DNA from 2 places in the Paenibacillus sp. S28 genome. Region 1 is predicted to be linked to the other one. Evidence: riboswitches for the same ligand, from Rfam matches in the RefSeq annotation. Region 1 holds a riboswitch; the other holds the start of a gene.
The links. Region 1 has a riboswitch for S-adenosylmethionine ahead of metA (homoserine O-acetyltransferase MetA). Riboswitches for the same ligand answer to the same signal wherever they lie in the genome.

Region 1 (3,410 bases):
CAGATTGTTGGTGTCGACATACGTTGCGGTAACCCCGTATTTGGAAAGGATTCTTTCCAGCAGGCGGTATGTACCACCGTAAAGGTCCAGCGAAACGATCAGGTGATCGCCCTGGCTGAACAGGGTGAAGATGGTTTGCAGCGCAGCCATGCCTGAGCTGCAGGCAAAGCCGGCGTCCCCAGATTCCAGTTTCGCTGCCGCGGCTTCGAGCACTTTGCGGGTCGGGCTGGCGGTCCGGGCGTAATCAAAACCGGTGCTTTGCCCAAGCTTCGGATGGCGGAAGGCGGTTGCCTGATAAATCGGGAAGTTTACCGCTCCGGTCACAGGTTCTTCGACGGAGCCGATTTGGGCCAATCTGCTTTCAATTTTCCATGGTTCCTTTTCCATGTGCGTATCCTCCTGTAGGGTCGACTAAATTTGCGGCCAGACTTCAAGACTCTCCCCGATATCATAAGGAGTCTCCTGATATACATAGTAATTCAGCCAATTTGCGAATAATAAGTTGGCATGCGAGCGCCAGATGGCGAGCGGAGCCTGATTCGGATCGTCGTTCGGGTAGTAGTTAACTGGAATTTTCATGTCCATGCCTTTCGCGATATCGCGCTCATACTCCCATTTCAGCGAGTCCGGATCGTATTCGGAGTGGCCTGCCACAAAGATCTGCTTGCCGTCTTTGCTTGCTACCATATGAATGCCGGCTTCCTCTGACTCCGAGAGAATCTCCAGCTCCTCCACATGCTCGATATCCTCGCGCCGCACCTCGGTGTGGCGGGAGTGCGGTACATAGAATACATCGTCGAAGCCGCGGAGAAGCTTCACGTTGTTCTTCATCACCCGGTGCGGGAATACGCCGAAGCATTTCTCCTTCAGGTCCCACTTCGGAATGCCGTAGTGGTGGAACAATCCGGCCTGGGAGGCCCAACAGATATGCATCGTCGAAGTGACGTTCGTTTTGGTCCAGTCCATAATCTCGCGGAGCTCATCCCAATAGTTCACGTCTTCAAAATCCATTTTTTCGACCGGCGCGCCGGTGATAATCATACCGTCAAAACGGCGGTGCTTCACTTCATCGAACGTTTTGTAGAACGACTTCAGGTGCTCCGAAGGCGTGTTCTTGGAAATATGGGAGCCGGGATGAAGCAGCACAATGTCGACCTGCAGCGGCGAGTTCCCAAGCAGGCGGAGAAGCTGGGTTTCTGTCGTTTCCTTGGTCGGCATCAGATTGAGAATCGCGATGCGCAGCGGACGGATGTCCTGGTGATACGCTTTGGTATCGTCCATGACGAAAATATTTTCCCGGGTAAGAACTTCTTTCGCCGGTAAAGTGTCGGGAATCTTGATCGGCATCGTTATCATCTCTCCTTTTTTCTGAAGACCGCGAAAATCGTAGCTTGAGAAGAAGCCGAGTATACAAAAATGACCTTTCCCACACAAAAGAGAAAGGTCATTACACGCTCATTACCGCGCCTCTCTCATCTGTCAGGAGACAACGCCTAAAGGCCGCTGCCATGCTCCTGCAAGAATTAGCACCGTGCGTAAATACCGCCGGTTGCCGGGTTTCATCGGGCTAGTCCCTCCACCTGCTCTTGATAAGATTTCGCTGTATTCAATTTTTCATTGTCTTGTTCCTTACTTTAAATCATAAGCCCATCCTTCGTCAAGACGCGGATTTGTCATTTTCGGCAGCATTTCGTGCACCGATCGAAGGTCGCTTCCATACCCTGTTATCGGGACCTGCCGGCCGCCATTTTGTTCTTGAAAGGAATAAAACCCGGCGTTATACTAGACAAGTGTTTCATACCCCGATATGACTGAGGTGACATGAAAGATGGAAGGCGACCCGAGCCCGAAGCTGAATGCATGGAAAACACAACTGCATAGACCTGAGATCAGCTTGCCGGCAGAGGGAAGTTTTCGTTTTCATGCCCGTACGTTTATTCAGTACTCCCCCAAATCCCGCTGACCGGCAGCGCTGATTTCTTTTCTATGCTCAAACATCTTGAGCAAGGAGTGAAGTCATATGAAAATCCGGTTGGTAAACGAAGGAGTATTTACTCCAATCGATGACCTGCAAACTGTACTAACCCCCCCTTTGGCCGGCTTTTACTGGATCGACGCCGACGTCGACGACCTCGCGGAGCTGCAGCCGCTGTTTTCGCTGCATGATCTGGCGGTTGAAGACTGTCTCAGCGACGAGGAGCAGCGCCCGAAGATCGAAATTTACGAAAACCACTATTTTATCGTGGTCAACAGCATCCGGTTTGACGACGAGGAGATTTTTCTGCGCGCACTGAACGTTTTCCTCGGAAGACACTTCATCATTACGGTGACGAAACAGAAAATCAACGAGCTGCGGTCGTTGAAGCCGATCCTGTGGGAACAGGAAGTCAGCGGACCGGACCGTTTTCTGTACCTGTTGATCGACCTCGTGGTTGACAACTACTTTGTGGTCGGCGACCGGATCGAAGCCAAAATCGAGAAGCTCGAAGAAGACATTCTCATGCACACGAAAAAGTCCCATTTGAACGAAATTATCGGTCTGCGAAGCGAGATTCTGTGGCTGAAAAAAGTGCTGGGTCCGCAAAAGGATGTCATCAATACGTTAAATAAAAAAGACCTCCGGCTGATTGACGATCAGCTGCAAAAATATTTCAGCGACATTTACGAAAATGCGGTCAAAATTTCCGAAACATTCGACACGTACCGCGATCTGATGAGCAACTTGCGCGAGGCCTACCAGTCAAGTATCGCCAACCGCGCGAACGAGATCATGAGAGTGTTTACGGCCATGACCGTGATCTTCATGCCATTGACGATCATTACAGGAATCTATGGCATGAACTTCGATAACATTCCGGAAATTCATTGGAAATACGGTTATTTCATGATCCTCGGCATCATGCTCGTCCTTGGTCTCGGCATGGTTGTCATTTTCAAGAAAAAAGACTGGATTTGAAAGTCAGCGCATCACCCCATCATCATTCATTGGAAAACAGGACGAAGGAGACGGCCGCATGCGGTTAGAGCCTTCGTCCTTTTTGCATGGTCACCATCCGTAACTCCGGCGGGGAAGCCCCCCGTTCACCCCACGCTTCTGCGGCTGCCGGGCTGCCGGCGGAACCGGATGCGGATCAGACGGATCCGCTCATAACGCTGCTCCATACCGCTTCCGGCGGCGGCATCCTCTCCGTATACTTGCAGCAGCACCGGCTTCAAGAGCGCATCGCCCAGCTCCTCCAACGCGGCCCACACCCGCTCCTGCTCCTCGTTCGGCACCTCCTCCAGCTCGCTTTGGATCAGCCGCTCGGTATCATACCCTTCCTTCTCCAGCTGCTCCAGCGCCTCCACCAAATCTCTGCGCGGCAGACCGCATTCCTGTTCCAGCTGCTGCAGGTTCATCCCCTCATAAA
Region 2 (3,410 bases), on a different contig from region 1:
ACCCGACCGTCGATCTGTTTATATTTAATAAGACATCCCACGATACGCTCGATTACACCGGACGCAAGCTGAACCACGGCAGCAAAGCCGTGCTGATGGGGATCGGGGAGCCGGTCCGCGAGCTGCCGCGTGCTTATGAGGAGGGGCCGATCGCGGAGATCGAACAGATTGTTCCTTACTGCGGAGGCTGCCTCCTTGTCTCAGGCGCAGGGTACGAGGACGAACCGGAGCTGCCGGAGCGCCTGCTGCAGCGGCTGCAGGAGAAGGGAACCGAATGGCCGCTCGTCCTTCTGGTGGACGATGCCCGCCAGACGGCAGCCGACCAGACGTCCTTCCTGTGGACGGTGTTTACGCGCTTCAACCCGGCCACGGACATCTATGCGGGTGCCGAAGTACGGAATCACCATCTGTCGTACCGACTGCCGATTGTAGTGGATGCACGCATGAAAACCGGGTATCCGGACGAACTGATTCCGCGGGAGGATATCGTCAAGAAGGTGGATGAACGCTGGAACAGTTATTTTGCGTAAATACTGATCAGGGAGAGAATGCCGATGCTGCGAACGCTGCTTGGAGAGATGCCCCGCCAAAATAACGGGCTGCTCGAAGATGCCATCGAAACGATGGTGGAGACGATCCATTTGCTCCAGAACGAGATCGAAAAGAATGAGGATCCCAGCCATGATTACCGTAAACTGGAGATATGGACACGCGGTTTGGTGTCTTCCCTGGATGAATTGGAGCAGAGCTGGTATGCCGCTTCCTTTTTCCGTCAATCGGTCAAGGCCGGTTATGTGGATGACATGACGATTGAGGAGCAGGCCGAGTACGCCAGGTACGTATACTTCTATAAAAACGGGTTTATCCGCGTGTTTTCCGTTCTGGACAAACTCGGTACGGTGCTCAATGATCTGTTTGATCTGAACACGCAGAAGACCAAACCGCATTTTTCCTATTTTACGGTGCTCCGGCAGTTTCACTACATGAAAACCCATGAAGGCCTGGCCGGGCAGCTGTCGAAGATTAAGGACGAATACAAGAGCGCCCTGAACGTGCTGCGCAAACGGCGCAATGCGGAGGTTCATTACATGAACTCCGAGATGCAGGATGACTTGTGGCAGCGGCACCAAGGTCTTAAGGATAAGGTCGAGCTGGAGGATCTGGACCAGCATTTGAGCGAGCTGAAGCAGGGGCTGGACATGGTATGCAAGTCGCTCTCGGCTTCCTTTCATTACGCCAACAAGCTGTGGAAAAAGGAAGGCATGCATCCATAAAGGGATACAACAAATTTCCTTTTGACAAAGTGGGCAAATATATCTATACTGTAAAAATGAAAACACGTCATCATTAATTTCATAATCTTTTCTTATCGAGAGAGGCGGAGGGACAGGCCCGATGAAGCCCGGCAACCGATTTGAGCACGGCATCCGCCGTTACTCGAATGTCATGGTGCTAATTCCTACAAGCTGCAGCTTGAGCTGCAGGTTGGCAGATGAGAAGGCAGCGACTTTTACAAATAAGGGAGCCCCTTTTCTGATTCTGTCAGAGGGGCTTTTTATTTTGCCTGGATTCAATAGAATAGACTGGTCATTTAGATAGATTATGCGAACCCTATCCGGGTAGGATAGGGGGAAGAGAGGGGGCCCTTCGGTTGATCGAACTGAAGCAGCTGACGAAAAGGTACGGCCAAGGGGCAAAGGCGACGGAGGCTTTGTCCGGGCTGAACCTCAGCATTAATAAAGGAGAAATTTTCGGCGTGATCGGCCACTCGGGCGCAGGGAAGAGCACCTTGATCCGGTGCATGAACCTGCTGGAACGCCCGACCTCCGGAGAGGTATGGGTAGGCGGCGTTAATCTGACGGGCCTGAGCAAGCAGCGGCTGCAGAACGAACGGCGGAAGATCGGGATGATTTTTCAGCATTTCAATCTGCTTAGCTCGGCGACAGTGTATGACAACATTGCTTTTCCGCTCCGGTTAGCCCGTAAGGGCAAAGCGGAGGTGGAGGCTAAGGTTAACGAGCTGATCGCGCTGGTCGGGCTGGAAGCCCACCGCAATAAATATCCGGCCCAGTTGTCGGGAGGCCAGAAGCAGAGAGTGGGCATCGCCCGCGCGCTGGCCAGCGATCCGCAGGTGCTGCTGTGCGACGAAGCGACTTCGGCGCTCGATCCGCAGACGACGGATTCGATCCTGAAGCTTCTGCTGGACATTAACCAGAGGTTTAATCTGACGATCGTCCTGATCACCCATGAGATGCACGTCATCCAGAGCATCTGCGACCGGGTGGCCGTGATCCATCAAGGCGGCATCGTTGAAGAAGGCGCGGTAACGGACGTATTCCTGAAGCCGCAGCACCCCGTGACCAAGGATTTTGTCCGCGGGGAGCAGAGCCAGGGCGAACCGCTTGAGCTGGCTGCCCAGGCTTCCGGAACGGGTTCGGCGCAGGCTGTGAAAATTACGTTTCTCGGCAGCAAAACGTACGAGTCCATCTTGTCCCGGACCGTGCGCGAGACGGGGGCGGATTTCGCCATCCTGCAGGGCACCATTTCCACCATTAAAGATACCCCGTACGGGCAGCTGATTGTCCGCTTTGAGGGCGGACGGGATCAGATCGATGCGACGCTCGCGAAGCTGAGCGAGCAAGGGCTTGACGTGGAGGTGATGAACTGATGTGGGGTTTGGATTTTTCCTCGGTTGACTGGAACGAGATCGGCGTAGCCACCCTGGATACGCTGAAAATGCTCGGGGCTTCCGCGGTGTTCACCTTTGTCCTCGGTCTTCCGATCGGCATCGTGCTGTTTATGGCATCGCGCTCGACGACGGGCTGGGTGCGTGCCGTCTATGCGGTCATTTCCTTTATCGTGAACATCCTCCGTTCGGTCCCGTTTATCATCCTGATCGTCGCCCTGATCCCGGTCACGAAAGCGATCGTCGGCGTCACCTTCGGGGTGCTGGGAACGATTCCGCCGCTGGTGATCGGTGCTGCGCCGTTCTTCGCCAGACTGGTCGAAACATCGCTGCGCGAAGTGGACCGCGGCGTAATCGAGGCGGCGCATTCGATGGGCGCTTCGACCTGGCAGGTCATCACGCGGGTGCTGCTGCCCGAAGCAAGACCAGGCCTGCTGGCCGGAATTACGATTACGGTCGTGACACTCGTATCCTATACGGCGATGTCGGGGATGGTTGGCGGAGGCGGTCTCGGCGATTTGGCGATCCGCTACGGTTATTACCGCTATGAAACGACCGTCATGATTATATCCGTCATCTTCATGATCGTGCTGGTGCAGCTGCTGCAAATGGCGGGCGACCGGCTGGTGCGTCACTTTACCAGAAAGTAAGGCGTACAACGTGTTTGGCTCACAGTCATGCATCCGGATCACCGGATTTGACCTGGAAAGGCAAGGCAGGTAAC

Region 2: linked by a shared signal. The riboswitch ahead of IAE55_RS21105 (methionine ABC transporter ATP-binding protein) and the one ahead of metA (homoserine O-acetyltransferase MetA) in region 1 are both predicted to bind S-adenosylmethionine.

What each region holds. Positions count from the first base shown of each region.
Region 1 covers NZ_JACVTM010000024.1:26,119-29,528, reverse strand. Annotated here, with positions in the region: gene IAE55_RS31165 (PLP-dependent transferase) at 1-387, opposite strand, end outside; gene metA (homoserine O-acetyltransferase MetA) at 412-1,347, opposite strand; SAM riboswitch class I at 1,470-1,596, opposite strand; gene corA (magnesium/cobalt transporter CorA) at 2,021-2,956, shown strand; gene IAE55_RS31150 (HRDC domain-containing protein) at 3,082-3,410, opposite strand, start outside.
Region 2 covers NZ_JACVTM010000009.1:58,509-61,918, reverse strand. Annotated here, with positions in the region: gene IAE55_RS21115 (UbiD family decarboxylase) at 1-530, shown strand, start outside; gene IAE55_RS21110 (Cthe_2314 family HEPN domain-containing protein) at 555-1,274, shown strand; SAM riboswitch class I at 1,364-1,499, shown strand; gene IAE55_RS21105 (methionine ABC transporter ATP-binding protein) at 1,652-2,668, shown strand; gene IAE55_RS21100 (methionine ABC transporter permease) at 2,668-3,336, shown strand.